Regions from separate parts of the Halanaerobium sp. ST460_2HS_T2 genome, predicted to be linked through region 1. Evidence: riboswitches for the same ligand, from Rfam matches in the RefSeq annotation. Region 1 holds a riboswitch; the other holds the start of a gene.

Evidence for each region. A riboswitch is a leader RNA that binds a small molecule or an ion and turns the genes downstream of it on or off. The one in region 1 is predicted to bind cobalamin.
Region 2: linked by a shared signal. The riboswitch ahead of DFR80_RS00775 (ribonucleoside triphosphate reductase) and the one ahead of DFR80_RS02700 (TonB-dependent siderophore receptor) in region 1 are both predicted to bind cobalamin.

The regions. Positions count from the first base shown of each region.
Region 1 covers NZ_QPJF01000004.1:6,293-19,068, forward strand. The annotation lists gene DFR80_RS02670 (TrkH family potassium uptake protein) at 1-1,472, shown strand, start outside; gene DFR80_RS02675 (TrkA family potassium uptake protein) at 1,506-2,177, shown strand; gene DFR80_RS02680 (SIMPL domain-containing protein) at 2,215-2,991, opposite strand; gene DFR80_RS02685 (biopolymer transporter ExbD) at 3,060-3,482, opposite strand; gene DFR80_RS02690 (MotA/TolQ/ExbB proton channel family protein) at 3,466-4,098, opposite strand; gene DFR80_RS02695 (energy transducer TonB) at 4,114-5,223, opposite strand; gene DFR80_RS02700 (TonB-dependent siderophore receptor) at 5,262-7,082, opposite strand; cobalamin riboswitch at 7,223-7,410, opposite strand; gene DFR80_RS02705 (YraN family protein) at 7,629-7,994, shown strand; gene DFR80_RS02710 (YifB family Mg chelatase-like AAA ATPase) at 8,060-9,583, shown strand; gene DFR80_RS02715 (QueT transporter family protein) at 9,566-10,012, opposite strand; gene DFR80_RS02720 (ribonuclease HII) at 10,086-10,898, opposite strand; gene ylqF (ribosome biogenesis GTPase YlqF) at 10,888-11,772, opposite strand; gene rplS (50S ribosomal protein L19) at 11,860-12,213, opposite strand; gene DFR80_RS02735 (RNA methyltransferase) at 12,246-12,776, opposite strand, start outside.
Region 2 covers NZ_QPJF01000001.1:155,304-168,079, forward strand. The annotation lists gene DFR80_RS00735 (ABC transporter substrate-binding protein) at 1-461, opposite strand, end outside; gene DFR80_RS00740 (winged helix-turn-helix domain-containing protein) at 607-957, opposite strand; gene DFR80_RS00745 (nucleotidyltransferase family protein) at 1,003-1,635, opposite strand; gene DFR80_RS00750 (alpha-amylase) at 1,638-3,068, opposite strand; gene DFR80_RS00755 (cold shock domain-containing protein) at 3,348-3,551, opposite strand; gene DFR80_RS00760 (diguanylate cyclase) at 3,694-6,228, opposite strand; gene nrdD (anaerobic ribonucleoside-triphosphate reductase) at 6,424-6,555, opposite strand; gene DFR80_RS00770 (anaerobic ribonucleoside-triphosphate reductase activating protein) at 6,650-7,348, opposite strand; gene DFR80_RS00775 (ribonucleoside triphosphate reductase) at 7,349-9,397, opposite strand; cobalamin riboswitch at 9,683-9,871, opposite strand; gene DFR80_RS00780 (metal ABC transporter permease) at 10,035-10,841, opposite strand; gene DFR80_RS00785 (metal ABC transporter ATP-binding protein) at 10,834-11,607, opposite strand; gene DFR80_RS00790 (metal ABC transporter solute-binding protein, Zn/Mn family) at 11,607-12,527, opposite strand; gene DFR80_RS00795 (DUF445 family protein) at 12,551-12,776, opposite strand, start outside.

The DNA.
Region 1 (12,776 bases):
ATAATACTATTTTATATTTTTTAAGTATTCTAGCCTTTATTATGGCTTTTATTATAGTTATACCTCTAATTCTAGCTTTTATCTATCAGGATGGTAATAATATTTATCAGGCATTTTATTATACGATTATAATTTCTTTAATTACTGGTACAATTCTAAAACTACCAACAGATCCAGAAAATATATATATTGATTTAACTACCGCCATGCTGCTCTGTGCTACAGGCTGGATTATTGTTTCCTTACTTGGGGCTCTTCCTTTTATGATTGGCATCGAAAAATCATTCATTGATTCTTTTTTTGAGGCTGTAAGTGGGTTTACTACTACTGGGATTACCGTTTTTACCGGTCTTGATTTAATGCCAAAATCTATAATTTTCTGGCGCAGTTTAATGCAGCTCCTGGGAGGACTTGGAATTTTAACTTTTTTTCTTTTAATTTCTACTCGAGCTCAGGGAGAAACCTGGCAGCTTTTTAGTGCGGAAAGTCATAAAATTAATGTTTCGCGGCCGGTTCCAAATATCTTTAAAACTGTAAAGATTCTCTGGATGATTTATTTAGGCTTTATGTTTTTAGAAAGTATTATTCTAATTTTTTTGGGCCTATCTGTTTTTGATGCTTTTACTCACAGTTTTACTACACTTTCTACCGGAGGATTTTCTCATTATGATGCAAGCATTGCCCATTATGCTAATAGTGGTTATTCTCATTATATTTTAATTGAATATATAATTACTTTCTTTATGTTTTTAGGCGGAGTCAATTTTCTGCTTCATTTTAGATTCTTTACTGGAAATTACAAAAGTATTAAAAACAACAGTGAATTAAAAACTTTTATCAAGCTAATTCTTTATTCGACAATTTTTATTACTATTTTGATTATTATTTTAAATACTGCTGGTAATTTTAACGCTGAAGAAATCTTTAGAAAAACTTTATTTCAGGTTACTTCTATTATAACTACTACAGGTTTTGGAACTCATGATATTAACTCTACTTTTTTCCCGGCAGCAGCCAGACAGATCTTTCTAGTTTTTATGCTAATTGGGGGTAGTGTTGGCTCTACTGCTGGTGGTATTAAAGTAATGCGACTAAATATCCTGGGACGCTTATTTAAAAGAGAAATTAAAAAAATTTATTTGCCAGATCATGCTGTTCTACCGGTAACACTTGATCAGGGTATTATTGATAGTGATGAAATAAATAAACTAACAGGTTTGTTTTCTTTCTGGCTGGTTTTAATTGTAGTAGGAGGTATTATTACTTCTATCTTTTCTGATTTGGATGGCTGGCAGGCTTTTTCAGGCATGTTTTCAGCCATGGGAAATATTGGTCCTTTTTTCTTTTCAGTAGAAAAAATGGCTTCACTCTCTCCAATTATAAAAATGACTTATATAATAGGAATGCTGGCCGGAAGGCTTGAAATTTTACCGATAATTATTTTATTTACTAAAAAAGCCTGGGAGAAATAATCTTTATATTATTTTGAAAATGGAGGTATTTATATGTATATAATTATTGCTGGTGGAGGTATTGCAGGTAGAAATCTTACTAAAAATCTTGTTCAAAAGCACGATGTAATTGTGATTGAAAAAGAACAGAGTGTTGCAGAAAAAATATACAGTAGATATGGGGCAGTAACTGTACTGGGTAGTGCCACCAGAATCGATATCTTAAAAGAAGCTGGAATAGAAAAATGCGATGTGGCAATAGCTGTTATGAGAGATGATGCAGATAACCTTTCTTTTTCACTTTTAGCCAAAAATTTTGGAGTTGATAAAATTCTGGTGAGAATGAGAGAACCTGAGTACGAAAATGCTTATCAGATGGCTGGAGCTACAAATATCGCAGCTACAATGGAGTTGATTGTGGATCGTTTTATTACAGACATTGAAGAACCTGATGTCCGCAAAGTAGCATCACTGGGAGATGGCAAAGCTGAAGTTTCAATTTTAACTATACCCCCGGAATCTCCAATTTCAGGAATGAAAATTTCTGATATAGTAAGTCAAAAAACTTTTCCTGAAAATTGTGTAATCGCAGGAATTTATGACAAAGCTCAGGACAGATATATTGTTCCAAGAGGAAATAGAGAAATTTTTGCTGGCAACCAGGTTTTTCTGGTCGCCTCAAAAGATGATATGGAAAGCGCTGCTGATTTCCTTTTAAATAAATAAAAAGACTGAGTGCAGTTGCTGCACTCAGTTTCTTTTTTTAATATAACTCTAATTCAGCTGAAAGTGAAACACTAATATTAACTTTTTGTTCTGCAAGAGGCACTTCAGAAAAATCTGCTGCTTCTGAACTTCTACTTAATGACCTTAAAGCATCACTGCCATAAATATTTTGCTGGCTAAAATTAAGCTCTTTTATTCTGTAATTTTCTTTGCCCAAATTTTCTGCCATGAAGGAGGCTTTTTCTTTAAGGCTGCTCAAGGCCGCTGCTGTAACTTCCTCTAATGCTTTTTCATTACTTTCTAAACGATAGTTTACATTAACAACTCTATTTGCCCCTGCATTCAGCAATCTACCAAGAAGAACAGGCAATTCTCCTAAATTTTTTGAACTAAATTTTATCTGATTTTTCACCTGATAATAGGTTACTTTTTTTTCAACATTTTCTTCGTCCTGTTTTACATATCTGGTATAGGGATAAACTCTAAAACCCTGTGTTTCTATTTTTTCCAGTTCTTGCGCCTCTAAAATAGTCATTAGATTACTCATTATTTTATTATTTGCTTCTACAGCAGCTGACTGCTCTGTGTCTTCATTTTCAAATCCAAGTACAACATCTACAATATCAGGATCATATTCCTGCTGCTGGCTGATACTTAAATTAGTAGTAATATAATCTTGATCTACTTTTTCTACTGATGTTTCTTTTTCTGCTTTTTCTACAGCTGGAGTATTAAAATACAGACCATTAACTACTATCACTGATAATAAAATTAAAGCTATAAAAACTAAAAACATACCTACATTTCTGTTCATAAATTACCCCTCCATTTACTAATAATGCTCTTTATTTGCTTATTAACTAATCTCTTAATTATATAATTCTAATAAGATTGGTAAAATCCTTTTTTATTTTTTTCTCGAAGAGCAAAAGAAATATTTTGATAGCCGTTATTTTTAAATTTTTCTATAAGAAATACCAGTGAAGCAAAATTACTCTCCTGGTCAGCATAGATTTTAACTTTTTCTACCGGGCCAGCATTTAATTCAGCAAATAATTTATCCAGCTGCTGCCTGGTGTATTCATTTTCCTGATAATATATCTGGTTTTGTTGATCCAAAAAGATACTTATACTTTTCTGCTCAGAACTCTGACCGATACTGCTGTCCGGTATGGTAATATTATATAGGGCTTCTTCTCCCTGCAGTGTAGAAGATACTAAAAAGAAAATTAAAAGCAGAAAAACAATATCTATCATTGGAGCCAGATTTAAAGTTGAACTTTTCTTTTTAGACTGATATTTCATTATTATTCAGCTCCTTAATCTCTTTTTTATAAAGAATACTCTCACTTTCTAATCTTAAGTTATTGAGCTGATTATGGAGTTTTTCTATTTTAGCATAAAAATAGTGGTAAAAAGCCGCAGCAGGTATTGATATAATTAAGCCAGCAGCAGTGGTAAATAAAGCTTCTGAGATTCCTACTGCCATCTGCTCCGGACTGCCCCCAACACCTAAAACCTGAAATGTTTTGATCATCCCGCTCACTGTCCCCAGCAGACCTATGGTTGGTGAAACCTGAGCAATAAAATTTAAAAATCCTAAATGTTTTTCAAGCTGTGGTAGTTTATCAACTTCTTCTGCATCGAGATATAAGTTAAACTCTTCTCTATTTTTTGGCTTTTTAGTTAAAGTATTACTATAAATCTCAGCAGCTATTCCTTTTTTATTATTTAAAATACTGGCTTTTTGTTTATTATCATTAAAATTAAGAACTGCCTCTAAATATTTATCCTTATTAATCTGTCTATAATTTAAAAAAAATATTATACTCCTCTCAAAAACTATAAAAATCATTAAAAATGCTGCTAAAAGTAGTGGGTATGCAGCAATACCTGCAGTTTCAATAAACTCTGTAATCATAAATTTTACCTCCATTTAATTTAACTTAAAACGAATTGGCAGATTAACAATTACCTCAACTTTATTACCATCTTTTTCTGCAGCTTCAAATCTCCAGTTGGAAACTGCACCAAGAGCAGCCTGATCAAAAGAATCATAACCCGAGCTCTGACTGATTTTTAAATCATGAGGCTTACCAGCTTTATCTATTCGCAAAGACATTATTACTTCACCTTCAATATTTCTTTTCCTCAAGTTAGAAGGATATTCTGGCTGAGAATAATTTATTATTCCTGGTTTTTTAATTGAATTTGATCTGTCTTTTCTTAAATCATAAACTTTATTTTCCTGACTGACTTTATTTTGCTCCTCATTAGAATTAAGAGGACTATTAGCTGAAGCTTTATCTTCTGTTACACCCTTATCACGAGCTTTATTATTATTTTTTTCTTCAGAAACGCTGTCCTGATTTGATTGAATATCCTCTCTATCTTGATTCTTATTCTCTGCAGTTTGATCAATATTTTCGTCTGCATCCGCCTCCAAATTGGCTATAAAACTATCTAAATCAAATTTTTCTTTTTGATTGTTAGCTTCCGGTTGCTCAGATTTTTCTTTTTCTAACTTATTTGATGAATTCTGCAGCCAGGGCGGCGGCTCATCTCTATTATCTGCTGCAGTTTCTTTTTCTTCAGTTGTTTTGGCTGGTGGATCTTTCTCTTCTATAATTTCTGCATCAGTTTTCTGAACTTCCGGATTTTCCTGAACCTCTAGCTCTTCCTCAATTTCTTGAGCCTCCGTAGTTTCTGTAGTTTCCATATTTTCTTGAGCTTCAACTTTTTTGACATTTTCTTTCTTTTTATCTCTAATTTCTTCGTCTCTTGGTTCTGAACTATTTTTATCTACTTCCTCTTCTGGCTCTAATTCTGCTGCCAGCGCATTTTCAGCTGAACTTTCTCTGTCAGCTTCATTCTGAGTATTTTCGGCAGGATTATTAGAAGCAGATAATAATAGTTCAACCTTAACCTCATTTTTGTCTAAAGGTTTTATATCCTCTGCTAGAAACCTGAGAGAGCTGGCTTCCAGCAGCAGGATAAGGGATAATGATAAGAGGAAGGCAGTTAGATATATTAATTTTTGCTTCATTATCATCATCCTTTCTATAGGTTAATTTGTAGGTTTAACTAAAATTTGGTGCTGAGGTTAACCATAAAGTTACGACCAGGCATTGGATAGCCATCTACTACTTCATAGTCTTTATCGAAAAGATTGTTAATTTCAAAAGCTAATTCTTTGCTTTCGCTTAAATCAGTAACTAATTTTAAATCAGAGATGAAATAAGAATCTACTTTACCTCCACCATAAGAGTTTGTTTCATCAACATAGCTATTGTCTAATACAAAATTATAATTTTCTTTGTCGTACTTTACATTTAATGCAAGCTGATTATAGGGCATATTTAATGACTGACCGTCTACACTATCATCTCTAGCCTCTAAATAGGTATAGGCAAAATCAATAGTCCAATTATCATCAAAGCTTCTTGATGTTAATAACTCAATTCCTTTAATATCAGCTTCATCAATATTTTCCATCATAGATGTATTAGAATTATAAGTAATTAACTGCTCAAAATTTCTTTGGAAAAATGTAATTTCTCTTCTGCAGATTGAATCTAAATATTTAAATCCAAGATCAAAAGTTTTTCCTGATTCTGCCTTTAAATTTTCATTACCTCCAAAACCATATAAATCAAGAAATGTTGGAGCTCTATAAGCTTCTCCATAATTAAAATTAAAATTCCAGTTATCAGTTAATTCATAGATATAGCCAAATTTCGGGCTAAGATTTGCTCCATATTCATCATGATCATCATATCTAGCACCATAAACAAAAATATTATTATTTAATCTAAACTTATCCTGAATATATAAGGCTTTGTTAAGATTTTCATGTGTATTATTAGTTGATAATTCATTATCTTCTACTTCATTTTCTATTATTTCAAAACCATAATTTATTGTGTGGTTATCAAAATTATAATTAGTTTCTTTATAATTTAAACCTCTTTTTAAAATATCTACATCAGTTATATTATAACCTGCTGGTCCAAACATTGACGCTGGATATCTAGTCTTATCATACATCTCCCGCTCATTATTGTAGACTAAAAGTGTTCTGTCTCTGTTTTTTAAATTTTGATCTAAAGAGATTCTAATGTTTTTATCCTGATCATCACGAAAACCATAATCATCATTTGCATCTGAACCAGGATAATTCGATTCAGTATTATTATATCTGTATGTAAAATTTAAGTTAGATCTTTTACTGAGATTATATTTGTACTTGATAAAAATATCGTCCCGATCTAAAGCTGACTTCTGATCAGGATCATCTCGATGATCATCACTGCTCAATTTGTCGTAAGAAATAAATACTGAAGAGTTATCAAAATTATAATTTGTTGTCAGAATATAATTTTGAGTGTTATATGAGCCAAAACCAAAATTAACCTCTGTTTCATTATCTTTATCGGCAGCTTGAGTTACAATATTAATTACTCCACCCATAGCATTTGCTCCATAAATTGATGATGAGGCAGACTTAGAAATTTCAATTCGTTTAATAATAGAAATTGGTATATCCTCTAACCTAATAACCCCATCCTGAGGACTATTTAAAGGCTGTCCATCGAGTAAGTATAATATTTGATCCTGTCTTGCTCCTCTAATTATTACATCTTTTTTTCCAGTTAAGCCACTAAAATTTTTAATATAAACTCCACCAGCATCCTGTAGAAGATCTGCTAAATTTCTGGCATTGCTAGCTTCTATCTCTTCCTGATCAATAACTTCAATACTGACTGGAGTCTCCATAATACTTTCCTGATAACGACTTGCTGTCACAACAATTTCATCCAATTCCATAACTTCTTCCTGGGCACTTACCGGCACTGCTAAAATCAAGAGTGCTGTAAGCATGACTAAAACTGTTTTCCTTAACATAAATAATTCCTCCTTAAGTTTTTGTCTGCTCACAGCCACCTAAGACAAAAAAGGCTAAATAAATAGAAAAAGACACCCTAAGGATACATTGAGGGTGTCATAATAGATATAGTTAGCCCACAACCAGTCCTGTCTCGAAGATGGCTGCCATCCTTTCAGGCAGGTCTCCTGACTTTACAGCTTTACCGATTTACCTTCCCCAGCACTATTGATGAGTGAGTGGTAATTAATCGGCCTACTGATTAACAGTGGCGGACCCGTTCAGGAATTTCACCTGATTCCCTATTATCTTCTAATTTAAAGAAGCACCTAAAAAGAGAACATTATTTTCTTTTCTAATAAATAATATTCTTTAAATTTAGCTGAATTCCTTTAATTAATTTTTAATATTGCAAAATAATTATCTTTTGAATATTATAGAAATTACTTATTTAGATATGTCATTATTTATCCTCTCCCAGATTATAATAAAAAAATAATTTTTATGCAGGAGTTTCTATATTTTTACATAATTATATAATATATTCTATTTAAGGAGGTATTTTGATGGCTTTACACAATAAAATTGGAAAAATCGGTGAAGATATTGCAGTAAAATATTTAAGACAGGAGGGTTATTATATTATTGAAAGGAATTATAGAAATAAATTTGGAGAAATTGATATTATCGCTGCTAAAAATAATTACACAATTTTTATTGAAGTTAAGAGCCGCAGCTCCGAAAACTATATTGAGCTGGCCCAATCTCTTTATTATAAACAAATTGCTCACCTGCGTCGAGCCGCTATCTTTTATTTCTCTGAAAAAAACATCCATTTAAGTTTAATCCGTTTTGACCTGATTGCTTTAAAAATTGATCCTGCTGCCAGAAGAATTGATAAATTGAAACATTTTAAAAATATAATTGACTAAATTAAATTATAAGAATTTAAGTAACTAAAAATATAATATACATTTATTGGGAAGGAGAAATCTAAATGTATTCCTATCTTTATTCAGCTGTTATTTATGGTGTTAAAGCAGAAATGGTAAAAGTTGAAGTAGATATTTCAAGAGGGCTACCCAGTTTTAATATTGTAGGTCTGGCCGGAAAAACTGTTAGAGAATCAGCTAAAAGAGTCCGCTCAGCAATTATTAATTCTGGTTTTGAATGGCCGGTCAAAAAAATTACTGTTAATCTGGCCCCGGGAAATATTAATAAATATGGATCTCATTTTGACCTGGCAATAGCTGCAGTGCTGCTTGAATGTTCGGGACAGATTAATATTAAAAATAAAAAAAATAAATTTTTTGCTGGAGAATTAAATTTAAATGGTAATATTAATCATGTAAAAGGACTACTCTCCATGCTGCTTGCCGCTTCCGAAAATAATTATCTCCAGGCTATTATACCTCAGGCAAATCAAAAAGAAGCCCTGCTGGTTAAAAATTTAACACCATTTTTGCTTAAACATCTGCGTGATGTTAATAATTTAGAAGCAGCAGAAAAAAATAATTTTATATCTGATTCAAATCAAAATTCTACTCTAAACTATCCAGAGTTAAGTCAGATCAGAGGTCAAAAAAATGCTAAAAATGCTCTAATCACAGCTGCAGCTGGCGGACACAATTTACTTTTGATTGGGCCTCCGGGCTGCGGTAAAACTGTTCTGGCAGAATCAATAGTAAAATTGCTGGCCCCACTCAACAAAAAAGAACTGCTGGAAACAGCCTCTATCTACAGTATTAATAATAACTTGAAAGAACTCAATTTAGAAAAGAAATACCGTCCTTTTATCGCTCCTCACCATTCTATTACCTCGGCTGCTCTAATTGGTGGAGGTCAGATACCAGTACCTGGAGAAATATCTCTGGCTCATAATGGTGTCCTCTTTTTGGATGAGCTGCCGGAATTCAAAAATTCTGTTCTGGCAAATCTTAGAGAACCACTGGAAAAAAAGGAAATTAAAATTGTCCGCCAGCAGGGAAGTTACTATTTCCCAGCAAATTTTCAGTTTGTAGCTGCAATGAATCCCTGTCCCTGTGGCTTTGCTGGAGTTAAAGATAGAGAATGTAAGTGTTCAAAAAGAGATATTGTCCGCTATCAGCAGAAACTATCAGGACCACTAAAAGATAGGATTGATCTACAAATTGAAGTTCTTCCTTTAAAAAAAGATGAAATCCTAACTAAAAATATCCCCGAAAAAGAAGTTAATTATCTTAAGAAAATAAAAAAAGCCCGCTTAATGCAGGCTCAACGATATGAAAAAACAAAAATAAAGAAAAATTCGGAATTGATGTTAGAAGATATAGAAAAATACTGTCAGCCTGACAGGAGAGGTAAAAAAGTTTTAAACCAGGCCTATGAGAACCTCAAATTAAGTGTTCGTGGTTATATAAGGCTAATGAGAGTAGCCCGAACTATTGCTGATTTAAACTCCAATTCTAAAATTACAGAATCCGATCTGATTAAAGCTATTGACTTTCGCTGGTATGCTGAAAAATCAGAAATGCTGCTTTAGATATCTAATTAAGGGTACACCAAGGATTAAAACAACAGCTGCCTCACTTAGACCAATCTGGATTACATTTAACCAATAAGGCAGTTCAAATAAAATATGAAGATAGATGCTGATCAAAAATGCGTTAAATAAAATTGGACTTAAATAGGCAAAAATATTATCACTATTTTTGTAGGTAACATAAGCCGCCAGCAAAGTAACCAGACTACCACCAATTATATCTACTAAACCAAGCCCTCCAATAATATTGGCCAGCAGTACTCCTAAAAATAAAGCAGGAACTGCTTCCGGAAATAAAATTGGCAATACAGTTAAAGCTTCAGCAGCTCTAAACTGAATCGGACCAAAACTTATTGGAGCTAAAAAATAAGTTATAACTACATATAGAGCAGTAATAGCTGCACCGCGGGCTAATCTTTTTGTATTCATTTTTCATCTCCTTTCAAAAAAATTGTAACTTTCTATTTTAAACAAATAATAAATTTTTAAATCAAAATCAATACTATTCAGGAACTCGGCCAAAGGATTTACGATGGATTGGAGAAGAGCCATATTTTTCTAAAGCAGCAATATGTTCAGCTGTACCGTAGCCCTTATTTGATTTAAAATTATACTGAGGAAATTTTTCTGCATATTCAAAAATAATATTATCTCTCGTTACTTTGGCAATAATTGAAGCAGCTGCAATAGCATTTACATCTGCATCTCCATTAATAACTGCTTTTTGCTCCACTGTTAAATTAGGGATAACCGCATTTCCATCAACAAGTAGAAGTTCAGGATTTTGATCCAGCTCTGGCAGCAGATCTTTAACTGCTCTCTTCATAGCAACAAAGGTCGCCTCCCTAATATTATACTTATCTATTTCACTACTTGAAGCCTGGCCAATCCCAACCTTTGCTCTGGCTTTGATTTTTGAAAATAAGATTTCTCTTTTCTTTTTAGATAACTTTTTAGAATCATCCAAACCATAAATCTTCGCTTCAGGATCCAGTACCACTGCAGCAGCTACTACAGGACCTGCCAGGGGTCCTCTACCGGCTTCATCCAGACCAACAATTACCTGATAGCCTTCAGCGGCAAGCTCAGTTTCAAGCTGGTTCATCTGCTCCCACTTAGCCCTGATTTTTTGCTGCTTTTTTATTTTACGCTCCAACCTGGCAGCTATCTTTTGAACTCCCTTACGAGAATCCTGATTTAGAATTTCGATTATTTTAGGCATCTCCTTTTTAACTTTCAGCTCAGAAGTAAATTTTTTTACTTCTTTAACAGTCAGCTGACTGAATTCTGGTAAATTCAAATCATTATTTTTCATTGTGATCAGCTGCTTTTAAATTTTCAGCTTCTGCTGGCTTTTCTAAAGTTATCTGGCCCAGCCTGCCATCTCTAAAATCATTAATTATAATTCCTGCTGCCCGGTTGCGATCTACCTTACCACCGGTCATCAAACATCCTCTTTTACGGGCAATATCTGCCAAAATATCATAGGGATGAGCTTCTAAATAATCAAGACTGTAAGCATCAAGCAGAATATCCTCATTAATTTCAATAATGAATTTAATCAATTTGTAAGCTGCCAGCTCAAAATCAAAAATGTCATTATCCACAGCACCGGTTAGAGCTAACTTATAGGCCTTATCTTCACTACTGAATTTAGGCCATAAAATTCCGGGAGTATCAAGCAGGCGCACCTTTTTGCTGACATTGACCCACTGTCTCCCCCTGGTTACACCCGGTTTATTACCAATAGTAGTAATATTAGAACCGGCTAAAAGATTAATTAAAGCTGATTTTCCGACATTAGGAATTCCAATAATCATTGCTCGCAGACGGCGAGGATTTCTACCTTTTTTAGATAGTTTTGATGCTATTTGATCATAGGTATTATTTAAAATACTCTTTAATTCACTAACTCCCTCACCAGTTAATGAATTTAATAAAACTGCATCTTCCCCGGTTTGTTTTTGAAAATAATTGATCCACTTCTGATTATAAGCTGGATCAGCCAGATCTTTTTTGTTTAAAACAGTAACCTTAGCCTGCTCATTAATTAATTTTCTTAAGTCAGGATTCTGACTGCTAATCGGAACTCGAGCATCAGCAACCTCAATTACAATATCAACTAACTTTAAATCCTCTTTTAATATTCTTTTTGCTTTGGCCATATGGCCGGGATACCACTGTATCATAATCAAAACTCCTTAAAACTTTTTCTGAATATTTTTTAAGTCCATAAATATTGAAAAAAGGTGGAGAAAACCCCCACCTTAAAATAATTATTTTCTTTCTTCTCTTTTTTCTTTAATTCTAGAAGCCTTACCTCTTCTATCCCGCAGATAGTAAAGACGAGATCTTCTAACATCACCACGGCGTACCACATTAATAGTATCAAGTTTAGTACTATGTAATGGGAAAGTTCTTTCCACTCCAACACCGTGTGCAATTTTACGAATAGTGAAGGTTTCGTTTAAACCACCACCATTTCTTCTAATTACAACCCCTTTAAAAGGCTGAAGTCTTTCTTTTCCACCTTCAGAGATTAATACTTTTAGATCTAATGTATCGCCAACAGCAAATTCGGGGATATCATTACGAATTTGTTCTTTCTCTATTTCATTGATAATGTTCATCTATAAACCTCCTCTCAAAAAATAATTAAATTTTATGCCTCCCACCAGGGATCAGACAACAGACGATCCATAATAATTGAAGCAGCACTTCTAACTGAAAGATGATTAAAATCTCCCCTACCCCAGATAGGATAAAGCACATAATCACAGTCAGCAACCATCTCCTTGGTTAAACCATAACCGGTTCCATAAATAATTAAAAACGGGCGGTCAATTTGCTGTAATTCACTGCGCATATCTTTATAGGATATTGTATTTGGATATTCACGAGCATCAGTAGCAATCAGCAGAGGCTCCTGACCGGTTTCTTTTCGGATTTCTGCTTTTACTTCCTCAAGTTCTGAAGCAATCTCGAGCACCGAAAAAGCCTGATGACGGTTATAAACATAATCAGCACCACGACCACCAGTCCAGTAATCTCTGACTCTTTCTACCAATTCCTGCTGTGATTTAAGATTATTGATAATATAGTATTTATTGATATCATAGGTTTTTGCAGCTCTTGCTATATCGTGTAGATCATAATTTGTTACAGTTGTTGTTATAACTTCACCCAGTTTATT
Region 2 (12,776 bases), on a different contig from region 1:
ATCAACTGCAGACTCTCCGGATTAATAATCATTGCTGTTACTCCCTGTCTTTCAAGTTTAGCAGCTGTTTCCAGTGCATCGCGATGAGGATATAAAATAACTAGATCCGGATCCAGACTCAGGGTAGTCTCCAGGTTAATTCCATTTCTTTTTGAACCAACCTGTGGCAGCTCTGCCAGTTCCGGCTGAAGTTTAATAAACAGAGGCTGCTTATCTGTTTTAGCCGAAACTCCGACCAATTTTTCTCCTGCATCCAGTGCCAGCACAAACTGAGTGGCAGATTTATATGTAGTTACAACCCTGTTAATCCTGGCGGGAACTGTTATTTGTCTGCCCACCATATCAGTAAAATTGCGAGCAGCTCCCACCCTAAAGACCAGACTTAAGATAATCATTATGCTTAAACTAAAAATTAACAAGTTTCTTTTCCAGCTAACTTTTAAATTTTCTTTTTTTAACATCAAACCACTCTCCTTTCATTATGTGCGACCTCATATAACGATTATATTATAACATAAAAATTCAATTAATTCAGACAGTATTGTAAAAGACTATTTGGCAGCCTGTCAGCAATCTGCCAGTTACAATGATTCTAAAAAATTATTATTATTTTAATTTATCTTTAAATTCCTGATTAAAATACTTTTTTTCCAGTCCGGAAAGACAGCCTGCTGCTTCTTTTCTAAACTCAGAAAAACTTTCAGTTAAAATTCTTCCCTTCTCTGTCAACTCAGAACCACCACCACTGCTGCCACCAACTTTTTTATTAAGCAGTTTAAAACCCAGCCTTTTTTCGAGTTTTTTTATTAATTTCCAGGCCTGACTGTACGACATATTGATTTCAGCAGCTGCCTGACGTAATGAGCCCAGCTGATCAACCAGTTCGAGAATCTGACAGGGGCCATCACCAAAAAGCCGCTCATCTTCTTCCAGCCATAATTTATAATTTAAACGCATTATTTCTCCCTTCTCTACAATAAAATTAAATTTAAATTGCTTCTATTAATCTGTAAATTTATGATCATTATTTCTGTACTTCCAGTAGTCCTGTTTGAGATCTATATCAATTGTAATCTCCTGATAATTAGATAAATGATAATGAATCCTGTCAGGCATCACAGCAAAAAGATTGCGCAGTCCACCTTCTCCTTCCAATTTTAAAGCTATATTTTTTAAGCTGTTTTTAATTATAACAGGATGTCCTTTTTGACCATGATATTCTGGTACAAATATATCTGCTTTAAGCTCAAGGTACTTCTGATAAAACTCCCTGTATATACCTGGTCCAATAAAAGGCTTGTCTGCCAGCGTAAAAAGCAAATGCTGATTACTCTCCAAAAGACTATTAAGAGATTTTTTAACTGAAGACATCATTCCCTTTTGATAATTATCATTTTCAATAATTCTGATAATTCCACTGTTTAACTCAGATCTGTACTTTTTCTGCAGATAATTTACCACTCTCAACTTTTGAGCACCAACAACAATTTGTAGCTCTTCATCCACAATTTCTGCTGCCAGCAGATTGTCAACTGTTTTTCCCAGAATAGTATTCTTATTCTCCCATTCCAGAAGCTGCTTTAATTCTCCCATCCTACTGGCTTCTCCGGCCGCCAGAATTACTGCTGTTAGCATAATTATGATTCCACCGGAACCCAGACAGAATAACCTTCCTCAGCATTACCCTTAACTTTAAAAAGTCCATTAGCATCTTCATCAGTTTCGACTTCTGCTTCTATATGACCTGTATAATCATAATAAACTGTTTCTGCCCGCCCGGTATTAACAGTTTTTTCTATAATTTCTTCATTTTCATGCTGAGTAATCATCATGACCATTCCACTGCCGGGATGCTCATCATCTCCAGTTCGAATATATGAATAGGTGTTTTTATCATTAGATTCACTTTCGTAAGCATCTCCATAAGCAAATTTTTTCCGGGCAGCAATCAGTTTGTCCAGTCTTTCTTTTAGTCCATGACTGTGATAATCTTTCCAGAAAACTGTCGGCACTCCATCTCTTCGCATTAAAATATAACAATATGCCTGCATTTTTCTCTGGACAATTGCTTCAGTCCCATATTCATTTGTCCCATCACGTTCAGTATCATGATTTTCAACAAAAGTGATCGCCCTATCTCTAAAATCATCCTGATTGACCAGTCCTTTTTCTCCTAGCCAGCGCATATCGAGATTGCCCTGCATCAGTTCCACAAAACTTTCTCGCAGAGGAAAATCAAAAACATGTAATTTTTCCTGCCCAACAGTATTTAGATAATCTGCAAGAGTTTCAGCATTATTAACCCAGGCTTCACCAATAAAAAAAAGGTTTTTTTCTGTGCTCAAGTTAACTTCTTCAATAAAATCATGGATCATCCCATTATCCACATGTTTGCTTGCATCAAAACGAAAACCATCAAAATTAATCTCATTTACTATCCATTTACCCCAGTTAATTACATCTTCTTTAATCTCCGGATTTTCATAATCTATGTCCGCCCCCATCAAATAATCTTCTTCGTAAGAGTCATCCCATTCTTTAGATTTAAAGAGAAATTCTCCTGCACGCTGAGTTCTCTCATCCCAGTCTACACCATCAAAAACACGCCAGTCCAGTTTCATATCGCTGTATTTATTTTCTCTACCTTTAAAATTAAAAACTGTCCAGACTTCTGCCTTACTGTCATCTTTAAGTTTAACTTCTTCCTTAGCATCTGCTCCTAAACGATGGTTTAATACAGCATCATAAAGAAGTTTTAAATTATTCTGATGCAGTTTTTTTACTGCTTTTTCTAACTGTTTTTTAGTTCCATATTTAGTTCTTTTTGTCCCTTTCTGTTTAAATTCCCCCAGATCCCAAAGATCATAGGTTCCATATCCCACATCTTCAACTCCAGCAGCTCCTTTATTTGCCGGGGGAAGCCAGAGAAAGTTAAAACCTACTTCTGCAATCTCAGCTGCTTTTTCAGATAAAAGCTGCCATAAATTCGCCTCTTCTGGATATTCTTCTGCATATTGACCTGTATTCATCTCCCAGTAAAAAGTCTGTAAAATAACAGGATTCTCCACTATTATCCCTCCAGATAACTAGTTCAGTGTTCGAGCTTTTATTTGAATTATCTAAAAATTTAATAAAATTAGCTTCTACTTACTAATTATCTTATCATAAATTTAATCTTATTTACATTAAATTCTATTTGCCGGAGAAAATTTTTATCCGCTATAAACATTTAGACATTTTTCTACATAATTCGGGTGGTACACGGCACCTTTACACCTGTAAACTATTAAAACCCCGCCCAGATCCCTGGACGGGGTAAGTTGTTGCAGTTTATACAGTTTTAAACTCTATAACTTAACAACGTTTTCAGCTTGTGGACCGCGGTCGCCTTCAACGATTTCGAATTCTACTTCTTGTTCGTCTTCAAGTGTCTTGAAACCTTCGTCCTGAATAGCTGAGAAGTGTACAAATACATCGTCGCCATCTTCTCTTTCAATAAAACCATAACCTTTTTTCGCGTCAAACCATTTTACTTTACCTGTGTAAATCATATTAATTCATTCCCCCTAGGAATAATTCTATATTTGGGGTTCGTTCAGTTAAAACTTCACCCATCGATGACTATTATAGCATAAGAAAAAATCCATTTCAAGGGTTTATTACTGCCAGTTTCTCAACAAATTGCCAGCTGATTTATGCAAGATTTCTATAAAACTTGACCATATCTCTACCTGCACCCTTAGCAATATAAAGAGCTGTATCTGCCTGCTTGATTAATTTTTCGGGAGAATATTTGCCGTCACAATTAACAGCAACCCCAATTGAAACTGTAATTTTAAGTATCTCACCATCAAAGTTAACTTCAAGTTTCCTTATTTTTTGCATCAGCCGATTAATTACTCTTGAGAGGGTATTTTGATCAACCAGATTAAAGTAGATTACAAATTCTTCTCCACCATAACGCGCAACAATGTCATCTTCCCTAATTTCAGATTTTAAAACTTCAGATAATTTTCGCAGTACCTGATCTCCAGCCTGATGTCCATATTGATCATTAAAATCCTTAAAATTATCAATATCCATAATTGCCACAGAAAATTTTTCTCCCTCTTTCTGCTGCAGCTGCTTATGAAAATAAGAATGATTATAGAGGTTTGTCAGCCCATCAGTAACGGACAGTCTTTTTACTTTATGATGGTTTAAGGCATTGCGAATACTGACTCTGATTTGATTGGCCAGAGTTCTGATAAACTTTTTCTGATTTTCATTTATTAACTGCTGATATTTAGACTGCATTGCATATAAAATACCCTGATAATCATTTAAATTTATTGGAATCGCAACTAATGTTTCGATATTTTCAAAAAGATCAACTTCATTTTCTATCAGAATCTGATCAGAGGCTGCAATATCTCTATAATGACCTTTCAAATAAAAATATAATTCACTGTTTTCTCTTACATTTATATTTTTCATCATCTTTAATTTGTTTTCGTCTTTTTTGAAAATGACTGCAGCAGACATTCCCATAGTTCCAACGATTATGTCCAGAATTCTTTCGTAGAGCAAATCCAGATCCAGTGTTGAGTATAAAAAGTCAGACGTTTGTTCCAGTGTTGAAAGACTGGCCAGGTTTCTTTCCAGACTCTCATATAAAATTGCCTTTTTTAAATAATTTGGAATCTGTTCAATAAAAAGATGATTTTTTTTGATATCATACAGGTCAACTTCATTACTTAAAATAATCATCAGTGCTTCAACTTCTTTAGTTAGGGGGATTAAAAAAGCATTTTCAAATCCCAAAATATTCTCTTTTCGACTTATTTTCTCTGGTCTCTGCTGCCAAAAACTTTTAAAAATATCATAAGCAGCAGCTCCCAGGCTCTCATCAAGATAAATTTTGGTCAAATTTTCTGCTTCTTTTATAACTATGCCGCCCGTATAATTACGCTCCTCAAAAATCATTTTAAAGAGGCTGGCAGCTGTTTCTTCTACCTTATGGTTTCCAGTAGCCTGATTGGCTTTTCGCATTTTATCATTAATCATTTCCAGTTCAGAAACTACTTTCTTGGAAAGATGAAATAAATGTTCTGTTTTCACAGTTGGTTTTTCGGTATCAAATTCAATTTTTTTATGTACAACTTCTTTTTTTTCACTTAAGTAAAGCACAGTGGTCGTAATATTTAAGAATTCATAGCTATTATCTATTATTCCATATTCTCCCTTGGTACTAAATCCCGCTTTAGGAGATGGAACAACCTTAATTTCCTCACTCAAATTTGAGTTAAGAGATTTTAAATACTGACTTCTTCCAGAACAGGAATAAACAAAGGAAAACTCCGGATGAAAATCTAGATTTTTCTGCAGCCGCATTGAATTTGCTAAAATTTTATTTAAACTACCATATGAAATCTTAACTCGATCTCCAACTTTTAGTTCTCCTGAAAATCTAATGCCATCCCCTACTGCTTCAATTGCAGAACGAGCATTTTTAAAACCACGGTTAAATACCAGGGGGAATTTTGTAACAGCTATAGAAGGTAGTTTGCTTTTTATATCCTCGCCCAGAAATTCAGAATAAACTTGAAAAATATTTCTACCATCAAGCTCATAAACCACCTGATCTTCTGCTCTTGTAATTTCCATTTCTCGACTGATACTATCCCAGCCCATACTGTAACTCCACTTTGCCTTCAGCTGACTTCCATTAAGAATAAGAGCCAGGCTTCCCTTTTTAATTATCCCAGATCTGTCAAAAACATAACCTGACTCATTTTCAAAACCAGGTGCAGCCTGTCCGCCGGCAATTATAAGCTCCGAACTGCATTTATTCAACTCTTCCACAAGCTGATCACCATTATTAAACTGGTCATCAGAGAAAATTATTATTGCTTTAGTATCAGCCTCAATTGACTTCATAATTTTTCTGGCATTTTCTACACTGTCTGATTCTGTTCTTAACAACCTAAAACTGCTTTTTTCAAAACGCAGTGCCACAGCATTCAAATGATTTAACTGCACCTGATTTTCAGAGATCACTTCTTCTGCAGTTACCCCCATTAAAGTGGAAAGAGGTAAATAGCGATTAAAAGCAGTTATTATTTTTTTGTTAATTTTCTCAGATCTGGATGAAAAAAGTTGAATTATCTGAGCCGGCGAATCCTTCAGTGATTTAAAAAATTCTATTAATTCTTCGGCATCCTGACATTTTTTTCTCTCTACCTGCAATCTCTACACCCTTCCACTAAAAACTAAAGACCTCTAAGTTGTTCTATTATTACAAAAATTACTTCCACTTAGTTCTTTTCTCGCTAAATATGTAAATTCCTGCAAATAAGACCAAAAATAAAAGGACTATCACTATGATAGTCCTTAAATTATGTTTCATAATTATATTTTCTTTTTATCAACAGCTAAACCGGATTATTTACTTTCGCTGTACTTAAAAGTCTTCCGATCTTTAAATTCCTCTTTTTTACCTTTATTCCATTCTGATACAGGAGAAAGATAACCAACAACTCGCGAATAAACCTCACATTTTTGTTTTTTAGCCATTTTTTATACCTCCATCTATAAATTAATAATTATATGCTGTCTGCTGACAGCCGCAAAAATAATAAGCACCAGCGGTTTAAGAACTGAACTAAAATTAGTCTCTTATATGAACTTCTCTCAAATATGCCTCTGCAGTCTTTTTGAATTCCTGGAGTTTAGAAGGAGCAAAACTCCTTCTCTCCCTTAAGTCTGGTGACAGAGTATTAACAGGTCGAAAATTTTGAATAAAGTATTTATCGGCTCCTTTAATCTGGGCTGCAATTTTTTGGATTTGACTCTGATTGTGAAGGCCCGGAACTACAGTAGTTCTAAATTCATAATTCAAATCAGAATTAATAATTAACTCTACTGATTTTTTAATATCCTCTATCACAGTTAAAGGAGCAAGCTCCTGATATCTAGCCCAGTCAAACTTAATATCAACTGCCAGATAATCAATGATTCCTGCTTCGATTATTTCCTGGAGTTTCTTAAAACTGGATGCATTAGTATCCAGCTTAAGCAGCAGATTATAATCATTTTTTATTTTCAGCATAAATTCTTTTAAATCCTGCTGCAGTAAGGGTTCTCCACCTGTAATAGTTACTCCATCCAGTAGTTTTTTTCTATTTTCTAAAAAATTAAAGAAATATTTTTCTGGCATTAGTTCCTGTTCAGGAGGAAGTTCCCTTTTAATGAGCTGACTGTTGTGACAGTAAGGACAGTGAAAATTACAACCCTGAGTAAAAACAACAGCTGAAATTTGATCGGGAAAATCAATCACCGAGGTCTTCTGCAAACCCGCTAATCTCATTTAATTCACAGCACTTTCTGCCATCTCTATTTCCTCAGCAGCAGATTCTGCCTCACACTTAGGACAGTATTCGTGTTCTCCCGGTAAATAACCGTGGACCGGGCAGATGCTGAATGATGGAGTCAGAGTATAATAGGGCAGTTTAAAGTTTTCTGCAATTCTTTTAACCAGTTTTTTGGTGGCCTCAATAGAATCTATCTTTTCTCCCAGAAATCCATGGAGAACTGTCCCACCAGTATAAAGTGACTGCAGTTCATCCTGCAGCTCTAAAGCTGTAAAAATATCGTCTGTCAAACCTACAGGCAGCTGAGTAGAGTTGGTGTAGTAGGGGTCTGAATTTTCTTTAATAACGCGCTCCTGATTGGCAGCAACTATTCTGTCTCCAAACTGCTTTCTATCCAGTCGAGCAAAACGGTAAGCTGTACCTTCAGCTGGAGTTGCTTCCAGATTAAATAGATTATCTGTTTCTTCCTGATACTGCTGCAGTTTCTCCCTCATTTTTTCCATTACTTCCTGTGATAATTTCTGACCTTCGGGAGTTGAAATATCTTTGCCGATAAAATTCAGTAAAGCCTCATTCATTCCATTTAAACCAATTGTATTAAAGTGATTTTTCCAGTACTGATCAAAGCGTTTTTTGATATCTCTTAAATAAAATTTAGCATATGGATATAGACCCTGATCAGTTAGAGTTTCTAAGACCTTGCGCTTGACTTCTAAGCTCTCTTTTGCCTGATCCATCAAATAATATACTCTGTCCATAAACTCTTCCTTATTTTGAGACTGATAACCGATCCGGGCCATATTTAAGGTCACTACACCTATTGAACCCGTCATTGGGTTAGCACCAAATAAGCCTCCACCTCTTTTACGCAGCTCCTTATTATCCAGACGTAATCTGCAGCACATGCTTCTTGCATCTTCTGGATCCATATCAGAATTAACAAAATTAGAAAAGTAGGGTATACCAAACTTAGCTGTCATTTTCCAGACTGGATCAAGCTTTTCGTTGTCCCACTCAAAATCTTCTGTTATATTATAAGTAGGTATTGGAAAAGAAAACATTCTGCCTTTTGCATCACCTTCCATCATCAGCTCAGCAAAAGCCTGATTAAACATATCCATTTCTGGCTGGAATTCACCATAAGTCTTATCCTGATATTCTCCCCCAATAATTACTGACTGGTCTTTTAAATAAGAGGGAACTTCAAGATCCATAGTAATATTAGTAAAGGGAGTCTGAAATCCAACCCGAGTTGGTACATTAATATTAAATAGAAATTCCTGCATAGACTGCTTAACTTCTTCATAATTAAGGTCATCATAGGCGATAAAGGGTGCCAGATAGGTATCAAAATTGGAAAAGGCCTGAGCTCCCGCACTCTCACCCTGAAGTGTATAGAAAAAATTTACAATTTGCCCAAGTGCAGTCTTTAAATGTCTGGGGGGAGCACTTTCAATTTTAGTGGGAACTCCCCTAAAACCTGTTCTTAAAAGCTCCTCTAAATCCCAGCCACAGCAATAAACACTTAAATTACCCAGATCATGAATATGCAGATCACCACTACTGTGCAGCTCCGCAGTTTCTTTGGGATAAATCTCCTGCAGCCAGTACTGACCGGTTACTTCTGAGGCAATAAAATTATTTAGTCCCTGGAGTGAATAACTCATATTCGAATTCTCATTGACCTTCCAGTCACTGCGGTCTAAATAGTCATCCATAATATTAACTGCATCTGCAAAAAGCTTTTTGCTGTCTCTAAGCTTGCTGTGCTGTTCCCGATAAAGAATATACGCCTTTGCAATCTCGGCATAGCCCTTTTCGATTAAAACTTTTTCCACCAGATCCTGAATCTGTTCTACCTCAACTGTACCTCCGTTTTTGAAAAATATCTTTAAATAAGATATTACCTCAGCTGTTATCTCTGAAGCAATTTGAGGATCAGCCTGATCTACTGCTGCAGCTGCTTTTGTCACTGCATTTTCAATCTTCTCCGATTTAAATTCTACCTTTTTCCCATCACGTTTTTTTACATAATCTAAATTCATAATTCCTCCCTTTACGAACTTATATTTGTGCTATATTTTATTATTTTAATCTAAAAAACTATATAAATAAAAAATCCCTCCACACAGGCTCTGTACGAAAGGGATTAATACTTTAAGTTAGCTGTCAGAATTTATTTAAATCAGATACTCACTTTTAAACTGGATAAACTGCAATTGTCAGATAATAAACTAAAGAATTTACATTTCAGCTTTAACTGGCAGCAGTTTAATCAATCCAACTTAAATAAATTTCTGCTCTAACACCCCCTCATGACCCGTGAGATTATGGTGTTTACAAATAAAGGCAGGTCTTCCGGCTCAGTTTAGTTAATAATTAGCCTTCCCGGTTTTCCCAGTGGCAGTTTTGATTATCTTTAAACCTTACGGCGGCGGGACCGCAGAGGTTTTTCACCTCTTTCCCATTTTAATCCAGCCATTTATTTCCGCTGTAACACCAAAATAATGACTGAAACCCTTATTTAAAACTATTCAATTTTTAATTAACTATTTTTATCTTAATACATCTGAGCACAAATCACAAATATTTAAATTCTAATCTCCAGACAAATTTAAAGCTAAGCCCCAATTAAAGATGCAATTTCTTTAAAATACTAACTTTTTGTTTTTGAGAAATATTTTATTCATTACTTCCTCTTACTACTACAGAACCAAAATAAAATAAGGCAGCTGTAATAATAATAACTGCCCCTGAAGGCAGATCATAATAATAGGAGAAAGTTAGACCGCTGAAAGAAAAAATAAGTCCAAAAACAACTGCAAGCCCCATTATCTTTTTTAAATCCTCTGTATATAATCTGGCTGCTGCCGGAGGAGCTGTTAAAAGAGCAATGACCAGTACTATCCCCACAACTCTAATTAAAATTACTATTGCGAGCGCAATCATAATAAAGAGAAAATTTTCGAGCAGAGTTGATTTAACTCCCAATACTCGCAAGAACTCTTCATCAAATAAATAAGCTTTCCAATAATTGAATAAACTAATAATTGCCAGCAGCATAAAGACTGTCAGCGCTCCCATCATCCAGACATCTACTCTTCTAACTGTAAGTATATCTCCAAATAAATAAGAAGAAATATCCGGTGGATATCCAGGAGTAAAGCCAATAAATAAAACCCCCAGCGCCATCCCCAGTGACCAGAACATTCCAATCAAAGTATCAGATCCGGTTCCTATTTTACGGCGAATAGAAGCAATGGCCAGAGAAGCTCCTACCGCAAAAGCAAAAGCTCCATAAATAGGCTCTATATTTAAAAGATAACCAAGACCAATCCCACCAAATGACGTATGCGCAATGCCTCCACTCAACATTACGAGCTTCTTTTCGACAATGATTGTTCCAATCAGACCACAGGCAATACTTGCAAGTACAGCTGCAGCAAAGGCATTTTGCATAAAATTAAAATCAAAAATTGCTTCAATCATTTTTGGCCTCCTCTCCGTGTGGTGCAAATACATGATGAGGATGACCATGAGCAATTAGATCAACCGGGCAGCCGAAAACCTGTTCTGTAGTTTCCGGGTCCAGATGTTTATCTCCATGGTGATATAATTTTTCATTTAAACAGGCAAGACTGTCAAAATAAGAGGAAACTGCTGCCATATCATGAGTAACTACTATAATAGTCTTTTCTTTATTTAATTCCTTTAATAATTCATAAATCTGAGAGGTAGAGCTTGCATCCACACTGGCTGTAGGCTCATCTAAAAGCAATATTTTAGGCTCCACTGCCAGTCCTCTGGCTATTAATACCCGCTGCAGCTGGCCACCTGAAAGCTTTCCGATCTGCCTTTTTTTTAGGTGCAGTAGATTAAGCTGATCCAGAACAGCCTCTGCTTTCTTAACATCTTCTTTATGATATTGATGAAAAAATCTAACTCGACCACCCAACCTTGCCATTAAAACAACATCCAAAACACTAATTGGAAAGTTACGATCAAAATTAGAGATCTGAGGAACATAGCCGATCTGATCAATTGTTTCATTTAAAGGATAGCCGAGCACTTTTACAGTTCCCTTTTGCGGCTCAATAAGTCCCAAAATAACTTTAAGCAGTGTAGTCTTACCACCTCCATTAGGGCCAATAATCCCCAAAAAGGCTCCTTCCTCAACTTTGAGATTAATATTTTTTAGTGCTTCCAGTTCTCCATAATTTACAGAAATATCTTCTAATTCTACTGCATAAGTCACTACTTATCATCTCTTTCTGCAAGCTCTGCTGCCATTTTTTGAGCCATAACTTTTAAGTTTTGAATATAGTTCTCAGCTAAAGGGTTTAGCTCTACAATATCCCCACTTAACTCTTCAGCAACGGCTCTTGTTTTTCTACTGTCAATTTCCGCTTGATAAAAAACATTTTTAATTCCCTTTTCAGCTGCCATTTTTATAATATCCTGTAAATGACGGGGACCAGGATCTTTGCCTTCCTCTTCAATAGCCATCATTTCCAAGCCATAATGTTCAGTAAAATAGCCAAATGAAGGATGATAAACCAAAATTGACTCTCCCTGATAGGGGGCGAGCAATTTGCTGTTTTCCTGGTCAGCGGCAGCCAGTTCGCTCAGATACTGAGCTGCATTTTCTTTAAATTCATTTTCATACTGAGGTAAAATTTTAATTAATTCATCACGCATAATCTGCACCATATATTTTACCCGGTCCGGAGATAACCAGATATGAGGGTCACGACCTCCCTGGTGACTGTGTTCATTAGCAGCCTCATCCTCAGGCTGCTCCTTTCTCTCTCCAAAATAGCGGTTAGGATACTCAGCTTCAATTTCTTCAAATAACTTTATAACTTTGAGTCCTGACACTGCTTCCGCCCGAGGTAAAATGTTCTGTATATCCGCTGGTACTCCCATTGAAAAGTAAATACCTGCTTTATTAAAAGCCCTCATCTCCGCAGGAGAGGGTGCATAATTAGAAGGGCTAAACCCTTTTGGAATCATTTCTACTACTTCCACTTTATCTCCAACAATCGCCTCAACCATCTCTATTTGAGGTACAATTGTAACTGCCACAGTCGCCTCAGCTGCTGCTGCAGTAAAAGGTACTAAAAGTAATATGAGCAAAAATAGAGAAAGCGAAACTAATCTTATTTGCTGTTTCAAATTTATCACCTCTTTTTGCTTTTTTAAACTATACTTCTAATTAAAAGCTGCAGCAGACCAAAAATACCACCAAACCAGCCATACTGTTTAAGATGAGTAAAATATCTGCCGGCAAAACTATCAAAAACTTCCTCAATCTCTGCCGGATTCATTTTTCTTACTTCTTCGGCTGTTAGTTTCTTCAGCTCCAAACTTCTGAGCAAAGATTCGGAATTAGCCTTAAAGCTATCAACACCACTTTCTATAAAT